DNA from 2 places in the Streptomyces sp. NPDC059866 genome. Region 2 is predicted to be linked to the other one. Evidence: riboswitches for the same ligand, from Rfam matches in the RefSeq annotation. Region 2 holds a riboswitch; the other holds the start of a gene.
What was found. A riboswitch is a leader RNA that binds a small molecule or an ion and turns the genes downstream of it on or off. The one in region 2 is predicted to bind thiamine pyrophosphate.
Positions count from the first base shown of each region.

Region 1: another riboswitch for thiamine pyrophosphate. It lies ahead of ACFV7R_RS19210 (thiamine ABC transporter substrate binding subunit); the one in region 2 lies ahead of thiO (glycine oxidase ThiO).

Region 1 is NZ_JBHWJT010000011.1:209,141-214,625, reverse strand. It holds gene ACFV7R_RS19215 (ABC transporter permease) at 1-1,085, opposite strand, end outside; gene ACFV7R_RS19210 (thiamine ABC transporter substrate binding subunit) at 1,061-2,143, opposite strand; TPP riboswitch at 2,223-2,328, opposite strand; gene rlmN (23S rRNA (adenine(2503)-C(2))-methyltransferase RlmN) at 2,350-3,456, opposite strand; gene ACFV7R_RS19200 (phosphatidate cytidylyltransferase) at 3,788-4,912, opposite strand; gene frr (ribosome recycling factor) at 4,912-5,469, opposite strand.
Region 2 is NZ_JBHWJT010000001.1:400,640-406,124, forward strand. It holds gene thiE (thiamine phosphate synthase) at 1-88, opposite strand, end outside; gene ACFV7R_RS01850 (Rv2175c family DNA-binding protein) at 189-554, opposite strand; gene ACFV7R_RS01855 (NAD(P)/FAD-dependent oxidoreductase) at 662-1,912, opposite strand; gene ACFV7R_RS01860 (hypothetical protein) at 1,941-2,294, opposite strand; TPP riboswitch at 2,347-2,459, shown strand; gene thiO (glycine oxidase ThiO) at 2,456-3,622, shown strand; gene thiS (sulfur carrier protein ThiS) at 3,643-3,843, shown strand; gene ACFV7R_RS01875 (thiazole synthase) at 3,847-4,641, shown strand; gene pknB (Stk1 family PASTA domain-containing Ser/Thr kinase) at 4,735-5,485, shown strand, end outside.

The sequences.
Region 1 (5,485 bases), on a different contig from region 2:
GCGACGACGGCGTAGGTGAGCGAATTGCCGATCGCATCGATCGGCGGGACGAGGAAGGTCCCGCCGTCCTCGCTGGTCAGCGCCCGGTAGTAGGCGAAGTCGGGCGCGTCCAGCGAGCGCTGCACCAGCACGGCCAGCGGCAGCAGAAGCAGCCCGGCGACGGAGGCGAGGACACCGGCAAGGAGCGCCCACTGGCCCGCCCCCTGCGGCCTGCGCGCGGTCACGGACGCGTCCACGAGGCGCAGGGCGGTCTCCCGTCGCCGTACGGTCCAGGCGTGCACGGCGAGGATGGCGCCCACCGCCAGGAACTGGATGATCGTGAGGACGGCGGCCGTCGACAGATCGAAGATCTCCGAGGTCTGCCGGTAGATCTCCACTTCCAGGGTCGAGAAGGTCGGCCCGCCCAGGATCTGCACCACACCGAAGGAGGTGAAGGTGAACAGGAAGACCATCAGCGCGGCGGCGGCCACGGCGGGCGCGAGCGCGGGCAGGGTCACGGTGCGCCAGGCGGAGAGCCGCGAGGCACCGAGCATCCGGGCGGCCTCCTCCTGCCGGGGGTCCAGTTGCGCCCAGAGCCCGCCGACCGTCCGTACGACGACGGCGTAGTTGAAGAAGACATGCGCCAGCAGGATCGCCCACACGGTGGTGTCCAGCCGTACGCCCCACAGCTCGTCGAGCAGTCCGCCACGCCCGACCAGCGCGAGGAACGCCGACCCGACGACCACCGTGGGCAGCACGAACGGCACGGTCACCACGGCCCGCAGGAGGTGCTTGCCGGGGAAGTCGAAGCGGGCGAAGACATACGCACCGGGCAGCGCGACCAGCAGCGTCAGCGCGGTCGAGGCGAGCGCCTGCCAGGTGGTGAACCACAGCACATGGCGGATGTCCGACTGTGTGAGGACGTCCGCGATCCTGCCGAGCTGCCAGCCCCCGTCGGCCTTCAGCCCGCGGGCGACGATCGCTGCCACGGGGTAGGCGAAGAAGACGGCGAAGAACGCGACGGGCAGTGCGATGAGCCCGAGGCGTGCCGCGCCGCCCTTCGTGACGCGCTTCCTCGGGGCTACTTCAGTACGAGCGAGGTCCACGACTTGACCCACTGGTCGCGGTTGGCGGCGATCTCGGCCGGGTCCATGGTCTGCGGATCCTCGGCCTGCGGCCCGTACTTCACGAACTCCTCCGGCACCTGGGCGGCCTCCCGCACGGGGTAGACGAACATGTTGAGCGGCATGTCGTCCTGGAACTCCTTGGTGAGCAGGAAGTCGAGCAGCGCCTTGCCGCCCTCGGTGTTCCGCGCGTTGCTCAGCAGCCCCGCGTACTCGATCTGCCGGAAGCAGGTACCGGTCGCGACCCCGGTCGGCGCGGTCTTCGGCTTCGGGTCGGCGAAGACGACCTCGGCGGGCGGGGAGGAGGCGTACGACACGACGAGCGGCCGGTCGCCGCCGGCCTTCCGGCCGCTCGAGGAACCCGAGAACTCCTCGTAGTACGCCTGCTCCCAGCCGTCGACGACCTTCACACCGTTGGCCTTGAGCTTCTTCCAGTAGTCCGGCCACCCTCCGTCGCCGTACTTCGCGGCGGTACCGAGCAGGAAGCCGAGGCCGGGCGAGGAGGTGGCGGCGTTCTCGGTGACCAGGAGGTTCTTGTACGCGGGCTTGGTCAGGTCGTCGAAGGACTGCGGCGGGTCCAGCTTGTGTTCGGTGAAGTAGGCCTTGTCGTAGTTGACGCAGATGTCTCCGGTGTCGACGGGCGTGACCCGGTGCTTGTCCTGGTCGACCCGGTACTCGGGCAGGACGAGGTCGGCGTCCTTGGCCTCGTACGGCTGGAAGAGGCCGTTGTCGAGGGCGCGGGACAGCAGTGTGTTGTCGACGCCGAAGAAGACGTCGCCCTGCGGGTTGTCCTTGGTCAGGATCGCCTTGTTGACGGCCTGTCCGGCGTCGCCGTCCTTGAGGACCTTCACCGTGTAGCCGGACTGCTTCTCGAAGTCCGCCAGCACGCCCTTGGACACGGCCCACGAGTCGTGGCTGACGAGGGTGACCGTCTTGGAGTCCCCGGAGCCCCCGCTGCCGGACTCGGAGGACCCGCACGCGGACAGCGTGACGAGGCCCAGCCCGACGACCACGGCTGTGAACTTCCTGGTGTTGCTCACCGATTTCCTCCTGGCTGACCAGGAAGAGACGCGGCCCTGCCCGGGGACCTTCGGACGGCTCCCGGGCAGGGCGCAACAGCTTGAGTGACGACCGATCTCCCTACCCAGAATGACCTGGGCGAGGTTCAGAGGGTCTGCGGACTGTCCCGCACTCTCAGCGCTGTGGCGCTCCCCTGTCGGAATATGAAGATGTGTACGGCGTCAGACTACCGCTCGGTGGCCGCCAGCTGACCACACGCCCCGTCGATCTCCTGACCTCGGGTGTCCCGGACGGTCACCGGCACGCCGTGCGCGGCGATGGCCTCGACGAACGCCTTCTCGTCCTCCGGCCGTGAGGCCGTCCACTTCGAGCCCGGCGTCGGGTTCAGCGGGATCAGATTCACGTGCACGGGCCTGCCCTTGAGCAGCCGGCCGAGCCGGTCACCGCGCCAGGCCTGGTCGTTGATGTCCCGGATGAGCGCGTACTCGATGGACAGCCGTCGCCCCGACTTGGCCGCGTACTCCCACCCGGCGTCGAGGACTTCCCGCACCTTCCACCGCGTGTTGACGGGGACGAGGGTGTCACGCAGCTCGTCGTCGGGGGCGTGCAGCGAGATGGCCAGTCGGCACTTGAAGCCCTCGTCGGCGAAGCGGTGGATCGCCGGCACCAGTCCGACGGTCGACACGGTGATCCCGCGCTGCGACAGCCCGAGCCCGTCCGGCTCGGGGTCGGTGAGGGCGCGGATCGCGCCGACGACGCGCTTGTAGTTGGCGAGGGGCTCGCCCATGCCCATGAAGACGATGTTCGACAGCCGCGCGGGACCGCCGGGAATCTCGCCGTCCCGCAGCGCCCGCATCCCGTCCACGATCTGGTGCACGATCTCGGCGGTGGACAGATTCCGGTCCAGCCCCGCCTGCCCGGTCGCACAGAACGGGCAGTTCATCCCGCAGCCGGCCTGCGAGCTGATGCACATGGTCACCCGGTCCGGGTACCGCATCAGCACCGACTCGACGAGCGTCCCGTCGAACAGCCGCCACAGCGTCTTGCGGGTGGTGTCGGCATCGGTCGACAGATGCCGTACGACCGTCATCAGCTCGGGCAGCAACGCTTCCCGCAGCTTCCCGCGGGACCCGGCCGGGATGTCGGTCCACTGCTCCGGGTCGTGCGCGTACCGCGCGAAGTAGTGCTGCGAGAGCTGCTTGGCACGAAACGGCTTCTCGCCGATCTCGGTCACGGCTTCCCTGCGCTCGGCAGGCGTGAGATCGGCAAGGTGCCGCGGCGGCTTCTTGGCTCCGCGCGGGGCGACGAAAGTGAGTTCTCCGGGCTTAGGCATGGCTGTACCAGTGTCGCAGATCGACTGGGGAAGCGATTTCCCCGGCGTAGAGCGGCCTACAGGCTGTCGAGGAACCGCGCGATCGCCGCAACAGCGCGGTACCTGCGACGGTGTGCCTTACTGCAGTATCGCCGTCTGCGCCACCACCGGCGCGGCTGCGGGACCGGCGTACCGCACCAACGGCACGGCCGCGTCCGGGGCTCGGCTCTGCCGCTCATGCCGGCAAACGGTATCGACACCACGCAACCCTCCCCGCGCCGGCGACCACCCGAGGTACGGAAACGGCCCGCCACCCACGAGGGCAGCGGGCCTCCGCATGAGGGGACGGCGGTCAGCCGGACCCCACGAACAGCACCAGCAACAGCCACACCACCGGAGCCGTCGGCAACAGCGAGTCCAGTCGGTCCATGATGCCGCCGTGGCCCGGCAGCAGCGTGCCCATGTCCTTGATGCCGAGGTCCCGCTTGATCATCGACTCGCCGAGGTCGCCCAGCGTGGCACTCGCCGCGACCGCGAGGCCGAGCAGCAGACCCTGCCACCACATGCCGTCGTCGATCAGGAACTGCATGCACAACGCACCCGCCACCATGGCGAAGCTGACCGCGCCGAGCAGCCCCTCACGGGTCTTGCCGGGGCTGATGCGCGGGGCGAGCTTGTGCCGGCCGAAGCGCCAGCCGACGGCGTACGCACCCGTGTCGCTGACGACCGTCAGCAGCAGGAACATGAAGACCCGGCGCGGACCGTCCTCGGCCGTCAGCATCATCGCGACGAACGTCGCGAGGAACGGCACGTAGAAGGCCGCGAAGACCCCCGCCGTGACGTCCTTGAGATAACCCTCCGGCGGTTCCGTCATCCGCCAGACCAGCACCGCGAGCGCGGTGAGCGCCATCGCCACCCAGGCGCCCTCGGCCCCACGCACATACCCGGCGACGACCATCGCCGCGCCACCCACCGCGAGCGGCACGATCGGCGCCTTGATGCCCTTGCGCTCGTCGAGCCGTTTGGTCAGCTCCCACAGGCCCACCACGACGGCGACCGCGACGACCCCGACGAACACCGCCTTGACGATGAACAGAGACGCGACGATCACCGCGCCGAGTCCGACTCCGACCCCTATCGCGGCGCCCAGGTCGCGGCCCGCGCTCTTCTTCTGCGGTGCGGGCGCCGGCTGTGGGGCGTCGTGCATGGGCTCCGGATTCTGCGGCATCGCCGGATGGGGCTGCGCCGTCGGGCTCTCGTCTCGGAACAAGGGGCCACCCAGCCGAGCGGCCCCCCGGTCGTCGTCCTGGTCTCCGCCGTGGGCGGACACGTCGGGCACGATGGGCATGGGGCGAGTCTGCTGCGCGTTGTGCGCATCGTACGTGGGACCCGCCGGGGCGGCCCCCGGGACCGGTCCCCCGTCGGACGGCGCCCAGTACCCGGCGTGCGACGGCGCTCCCCAGGAAGAGTCGTTCATCAGACCTCGAGCAGCTCAGCTTCCTTGTGCTTGAGGAGCTCGTCCACCTGAGCGACGTACTTGTGCGTGGTGTCGTCGAGCTCCTTCTCCGCACGGCGGCCCTCGTCCTCGCCGATCTCGCCGTCCTTGATCAGCTTGTCGATGGCGTCCTTGGCCTTGCGGCGGACGGAGCGGATGGACACCTTGGCGTCCTCGCCCTTGCCCTTGGCGACCTTGATGTACTCGCGGCGGCGCTCCTCGGTGAGCTCGGGGAACACCACCCGGATGATGTTGCCGTCGTTGCTCGGGTTGACGCCGAGGTCGGAGTCGCGGATCGCCTGCTCGATATTGCGCAGCGCGCTCTTGTCGAACGGGGTCACGACCGCCATGCGCGGCTCCGGCACGGAGAACGAAGCCAGCTGGTTGATCGGCGTCGGCGCGCCGTAGTAGTCGGCCACGATCTTGTTGAACATCGCCGGGTGCGCACGGCCGGTGCGGATCGCGGCGAAGTCCTCCTTGGCGACCACGACGGCCTTCTCCATCTTCTCCTCGGCCTCGAGGAGGGTCTCTTCGATCACCACTTGCTCCTGCGTG
Region 2 (5,485 bases):
GATCACCTTGGCGCTTGCGCGCGTCCGTGCACAGGTACACCCGGGCGTCGGCGAGCCTGGCGCGGGCGGTGGCGGCGGTGGCGGTCATGTGTCCCCCGTTGTGGGTGGCGTACGGGCTGCGGGTGAGCGTGCTGGACAGCGGCCGTGGCCTGCGCGCGCCGCGGCCCGTACGCCGGACGGTTTTCGGATCAGACGGCGAGCGCCTGGGCGCGGCGCTTCACCTCCGTGCCGCGATTCTCGCTCAGCGCCTGTGCGGGGGTGCCGGGCAGGGTCGGATCGGGGGTGAACAGCCACTCCAGCATCTCTTCGACCGTGAAGCCGTCGTCCCGCAGGAGCGTCAGGGTTCCGGAGAGGCCCTTGACGACCTTGTCCCCGTCGATGAAGGCGGCGGGGACGTGCAGCGCGCGGTTCTCGCCGCGGCGTACGGCGATGAGCTGGCCGTCCTTGACCAGCTGCCGCACGCGCGTCACCTCGACACCGAGCTTTTCGGCGATGTCGGGAAGGGTGAGCCAGGCGGGGACGAGAGCGTCGATCTTTGTGTCAATCTCGGTCACGGAAACCAGCCTGCCATCCCCCACTGACAGTCGGAAGCCGGACCGGTCCGACCTGGGGCGACGGACCACTGGGACGGACCGGGAGCAAGGGGCCGTCCGGGCGGTGCCTACGACGGCTGCGCCACCGCCGATTTCAGCGGCCGCGCCGGGTCCGCCAGCAGTTCCGGGTTCATCGGTGCGCCGGCCTCGATCAGCCGTCGCCCCTGGGCCAGATCCCTCGGGCGGCCCACCGCCAGCAGGGCGACGAGCCGGTTCTCGCGCAGCCAGCAGACGGTCCAGGCGGGGCCGGACGGGTCGCCGCGCCATACGGTGCGGTCGGCGGACGTGTGGTGGCCGGCGTACTGGACGAAGCGGCCGAACTGCTCGGACCAGAAGTACGGCACCGGGTCGTAGACCACCGGGGCCTCGCCGGTCGCCTCGCCGATGATGTTCGCGGCCACCGTACGAGGGCCCTGCAGGGCGTTGTCCCAGTGGTGGACCAGAAGGCGCTCGCCATATCTTCCCGAAGGGAAGGAGGCGCAGTCGCCCACCGCGTAGACGTCCGGCGCGGAGGTGCGCAGGTGCTGGTCGGCCACGACCTCGCCGTATGCGCCGAGCTCGATGCCGGCGCCGGTGAGCCAGGCGGTGGCGGGCCGGGCGCCGATACCGACCACGACCGCCCCGGCGGGCAGCCGCGAACCGTCGTCGAGCACGACCGCGCCGGGCTCGACCCGCGCCACGCGCGCGTGCGTGCGCAGTACGGCACCGCTGTCCGCGTACCAGTCCGCCATCGGCGCGGCGACCTCGGCGGGCAGCGCCCCGGCGAGCGGGCGGTCCGCGGCCTCCACGACCGTCACGGCGCAGCCCGCCTCGCGCGCGGCCGTGGCGAACTCCGCGCCGATCCAGCCCGCGCCGACGACGACGATGTCGTGCCGGCGGGCGAGCACGGGCCGCAGCCGCTCGGCGTCGTCCAGGGTGCGCAGCAGATGCACGCCGGGGACGCCCTCCGCGCCCGGCAGCGTGATCGGTTCGGCACCGGTCGCGAGGACCAGGACGTCGTACGGCACCGGCCCGGCGGCCGTGTCGAGCTCGTGCTCGTCGGGGCGGACGCCGAGGACCTCGCGCCCGAGGTGCAGCTCGATGTCGAGCGCCTCGAAGTCGACGTCGAAGGCGGAGCCCTCCGCCGTGCCGAGCAGGACGGCCTTGGACAGCGGCGGACGGTCGTACGGCTGGTGGGGCTCGGCGCCGATCAGCGTCACCGTGCCGGTGAAGCCCTGTTCCCGCAGGGCGACCGCGGTCTGCACACCGGCCATGCCCGCACCGACCACGACCACGCGCCGCGGCTGCGACAGCCCCGTCTCCTGCGTCTGCTCGCTCACCTGATCACCATAGTCAACTGACTTTCTGTCAGTCAGCGGTGGGTTCGGTGACCTGCTCCACAACGCTCGTCCCGTTGCCCTGCTGCGACTCCCACTCCCAGGTCTCCTCCAGCCGCACCCGCCCGTCGGGCAGCTCGACGACCCTGGACTCGCAGTGCCCCGAGGACGTCGTCCCGTCCTGCTTGAGCTGCACGTACCGGAAGTCGAGCAGGTCGCCCTCCCGGGTCCCCACCAGGTACCCGCGCACGACGTCGCCGCCCGCGTACTCGGCCCAGATCTCCCCGTCCTGCTCGTGGTACGTGAACCGGGTGCGGGTACCGACCTGACCCGGTGCCTGGTCGGCTACGGGGGCGAGGACGAGGCCGTCGAGCGAGCTGGGCATGACAACAGGCTCCCTTACAGAGGCGTGGATGCAGAGGCTAGGGTGGCCAACGTAGAGCACTCGCGGGAGCCCGGACGCACCGGGCTGAGAGGGAGGCTGGCGGCCTCCGACCGTACGAACCTGATCCGGGTCATGCCGGCGAAGGGAGGGGCGCAGCGCCCGTGTCGTCATCCACACGTACGTCAGACGTCCTCGTCATCGGGGGCGGAATCATCGGTCTGGTCACGGCCTGGCGGGCCGCGCAACGCGGCTTCGCGACCGCCGTCGTGGACCCCGAACCCGGCGGCGGGGCCGCCCAGGTGGCGGCGGGCATGCTGGCCGCCGTCACGGAACTGCACTACGGCGAGCAGACCCTGCTCGGCCTGAACCTGGCCTCGGCCCGCCGCTATCCGGACTTCGCGGCCGAGCTCACCGACCTCACCGGCCACGACCTCGGCTACCGCCGGTGCGGCACGCTCGCCGTCGCCCTGGACGCCGACGACCGCGCCCATCTGCGGGAACTGCACGCCCTGCAACGGCAGTCGGGCCTGGACTCCGAGTGGCTGTCCGGGCGGGACTGCCGGCGCCTGGAGCCGATGCTCGCACCCGGTGTGCGGGGCGGGCTGCGGGTCGACGGCGACCACCAGATCGACCCGCGGCGGCTCACGGGGGCGCTGGTGGCCGCGTGCGAGCGGGCGGGCGTGGTCTTCCACCGGGAGTGGGCGGAAAGGCTCGTGGTCGTACGGGACCGGGCCGCGGGGGTCGTCACACGCGCGGGCACCGAGCTGGCCGCCGGGCAGGTGGTCCTGGCCGCGGGGAGCCTCAGCGGGCGGCTCGCGGGTGTCCCGAACGCCGTCCTGCCTCCGGTACGGCCCGTGAAGGGGCAGGTGCTGCGGCTGACCGTGCCGCAGCGGTACGCGCCGTTCCTGAGCCGGACCGTGCGCGCGGTCGTCCGCGGCAGCCATGTCTATCTGGTGCCGCGCGAGAGCGGCGAGCTGGTCGTCGGGGCGACCAGTGAGGAGCTCGGCTGGGACACGACGGTCACGGCCGGGGGCGTGTACCAGCTGCTGCGGGACGCGCACGAGCTGGTGCCCGGCCTCACCGAGCTGCCGCTGACCGAGACGCGGGCCGGACTGCGCCCCGGCTCGCCCGACAACGCGCCCCTGCTCGGACCGACCGGGCTGGACGGACTGCTGCTGGCCACCGGGCACTACCGCAACGGCGTCCTGCTGACTCCCGTCACCGGCGACGTCATGGCGCATCTGCTCACCACCGGCGAACTCCCGGACGTGGCCCGCCCCTTCACCCCGAAACGCTTCAGCGCAGTACTCACGGAGCAGCCCGCATGAACATCCATGGAGCAGCCGGCATGACCATCTCCGTCAACGGCGAGCCGCGCGAGGTCGAGCCCGGCACGGCTCTCGACGTCCTGGTGAAGACCCTCACGGCAGCCCCCTCCGGAGTGGCCGCCGCCCTCAACGAAACCGTCGTCCCGCGCGCGCAGTGGCCGACCACACCCCTCTCCGAGGGGGACCGTGTCGAAGTCCTCACCGCCGTCCAAGGAGGCTGACCCATGGCCGACGATCCCTTTGTCCTGGGTGGTACGACCTTCACGTCCCGGCTGATCATGGGCACCGGGGGTGCGCCCAGCCTCGACGTGCTGGAGCGGGCGCTGGTGGCTTCCGGAACGGAGCTGACCACGGTGGCCATGCGGCGGGTGAATCCCGATGTGCACGGGTCCGTGCTGTCGGTGCTGGACCGGCTGGGGATTCGGGTGCTGCCGAACACCGCGGGGTGTTTCACCGCGGGTGAGGCCGTGCTCACGGCCCGGCTGGCGCGGGAGGCGCTCGGGACGGAGCTGGTCAAGCTGGAGGTCATCGCCGACGAGCGGACGCTGCTGCCGGATCCGATCGAGCTGCTGGAGGCGGCGGAGACGCTGGTGGACGACGGGTTCATGGTGCTGCCGTACACGAACGACGATCCCGTGCTGGCGCGGAAGCTTCAGGACGTGGGCTGTGCCGCGATCATGCCGCTGGGATCGCCGATCGGGTCGGGGCTCGGGATTCGCAATCCGCACAACTTCCAGTTGATCGTGGAGCACGCGCGTGTGCCGGTGATTCTGGATGCGGGGGCCGGTACGGCGTCGGACGCGGCGTTCGCGATGGAGCTGGGGTGCGCGGGTGTGATGCTCGCCTCGGCCGTGACGCGGGCGCAGGAGCCGGTGCTGATGGCGGACGCCATGCGGCATGCCGTGGAGGCGGGGCGGCTGGCGTTCCGGGCGGGGCGGATTCCACGACGGCACTTCGCGGAGGCGTCCTCTCCTGTGGAGGGGATCGCTGCGCTGGATCCTGAGCGGCCCGCGTTCTAGGTTCGTGGGTTGCGTCACAGGTGCGCTTCAAGTGGGCCCGCAACAGGGCTGAACGGGGGCGGCGTGTCGGTGGCGGCTCGTACACTCGCCTGCGTGGACACGACCCTTCAGGACCCTCTCGTCGGGCAGTTGCTCGACGGCCGTTATCGCGTCGACGCGAGGATCGCGGTCGGCGGGATGGCCACGGTCTACCGGGCCGTGGACACCCGCCTGGACCGCGTCCTCGCGCTCAAGGTGATGCATCCGACGCTCGCGACGGACGGCACGTTCGTCGAGCGGTTCATCCGCGAGGCCAAGTCGGTCGCCCGGCTCGCCCACCCCAACGTCGTCCAGGTGTTCGACCAGGGCGCCGACGGGTCGTACGTCTACCTGGCCATGGAGTACGTCTCCGGCTGCACCCTGCGTGATGTGCTGCGCGAGCGCGGGGCGCTGCAGCCGCGGGCCGCGCTGGACATCCTGGAGCCGGTCCTCGCCGCGCTCGGCGCCGCGCACCGCGCCGGGTTCGTGCACCGCGACATGAAGCCGGAGAACGTCCTGATAGGGGACGACGGCCGGGTCAAGGTCGCCGACTTCGGGCTGGTCCGGGCGGTGGACACGGTCACCAGCACCACCGGCTCCGTCCTCGGCACGGTGTCCTACCTCGCACCGGAGCAGATCGAGCAGGGCAGCGCCGACCCCCGTGTCGACGTGTACGCGTGCGGTGTCGTGCTGTACGAGATGCTGACCGGCACCAAGCCGCACTCCGGGGACTCCCCCGCCCAGGTGCTGTACAAGCACATCCACGAGGACGTCCCGCCGCCCTCGGCCGCCGTGCCGGGCCTGGCGTACGAGCTGGACGAGCTGG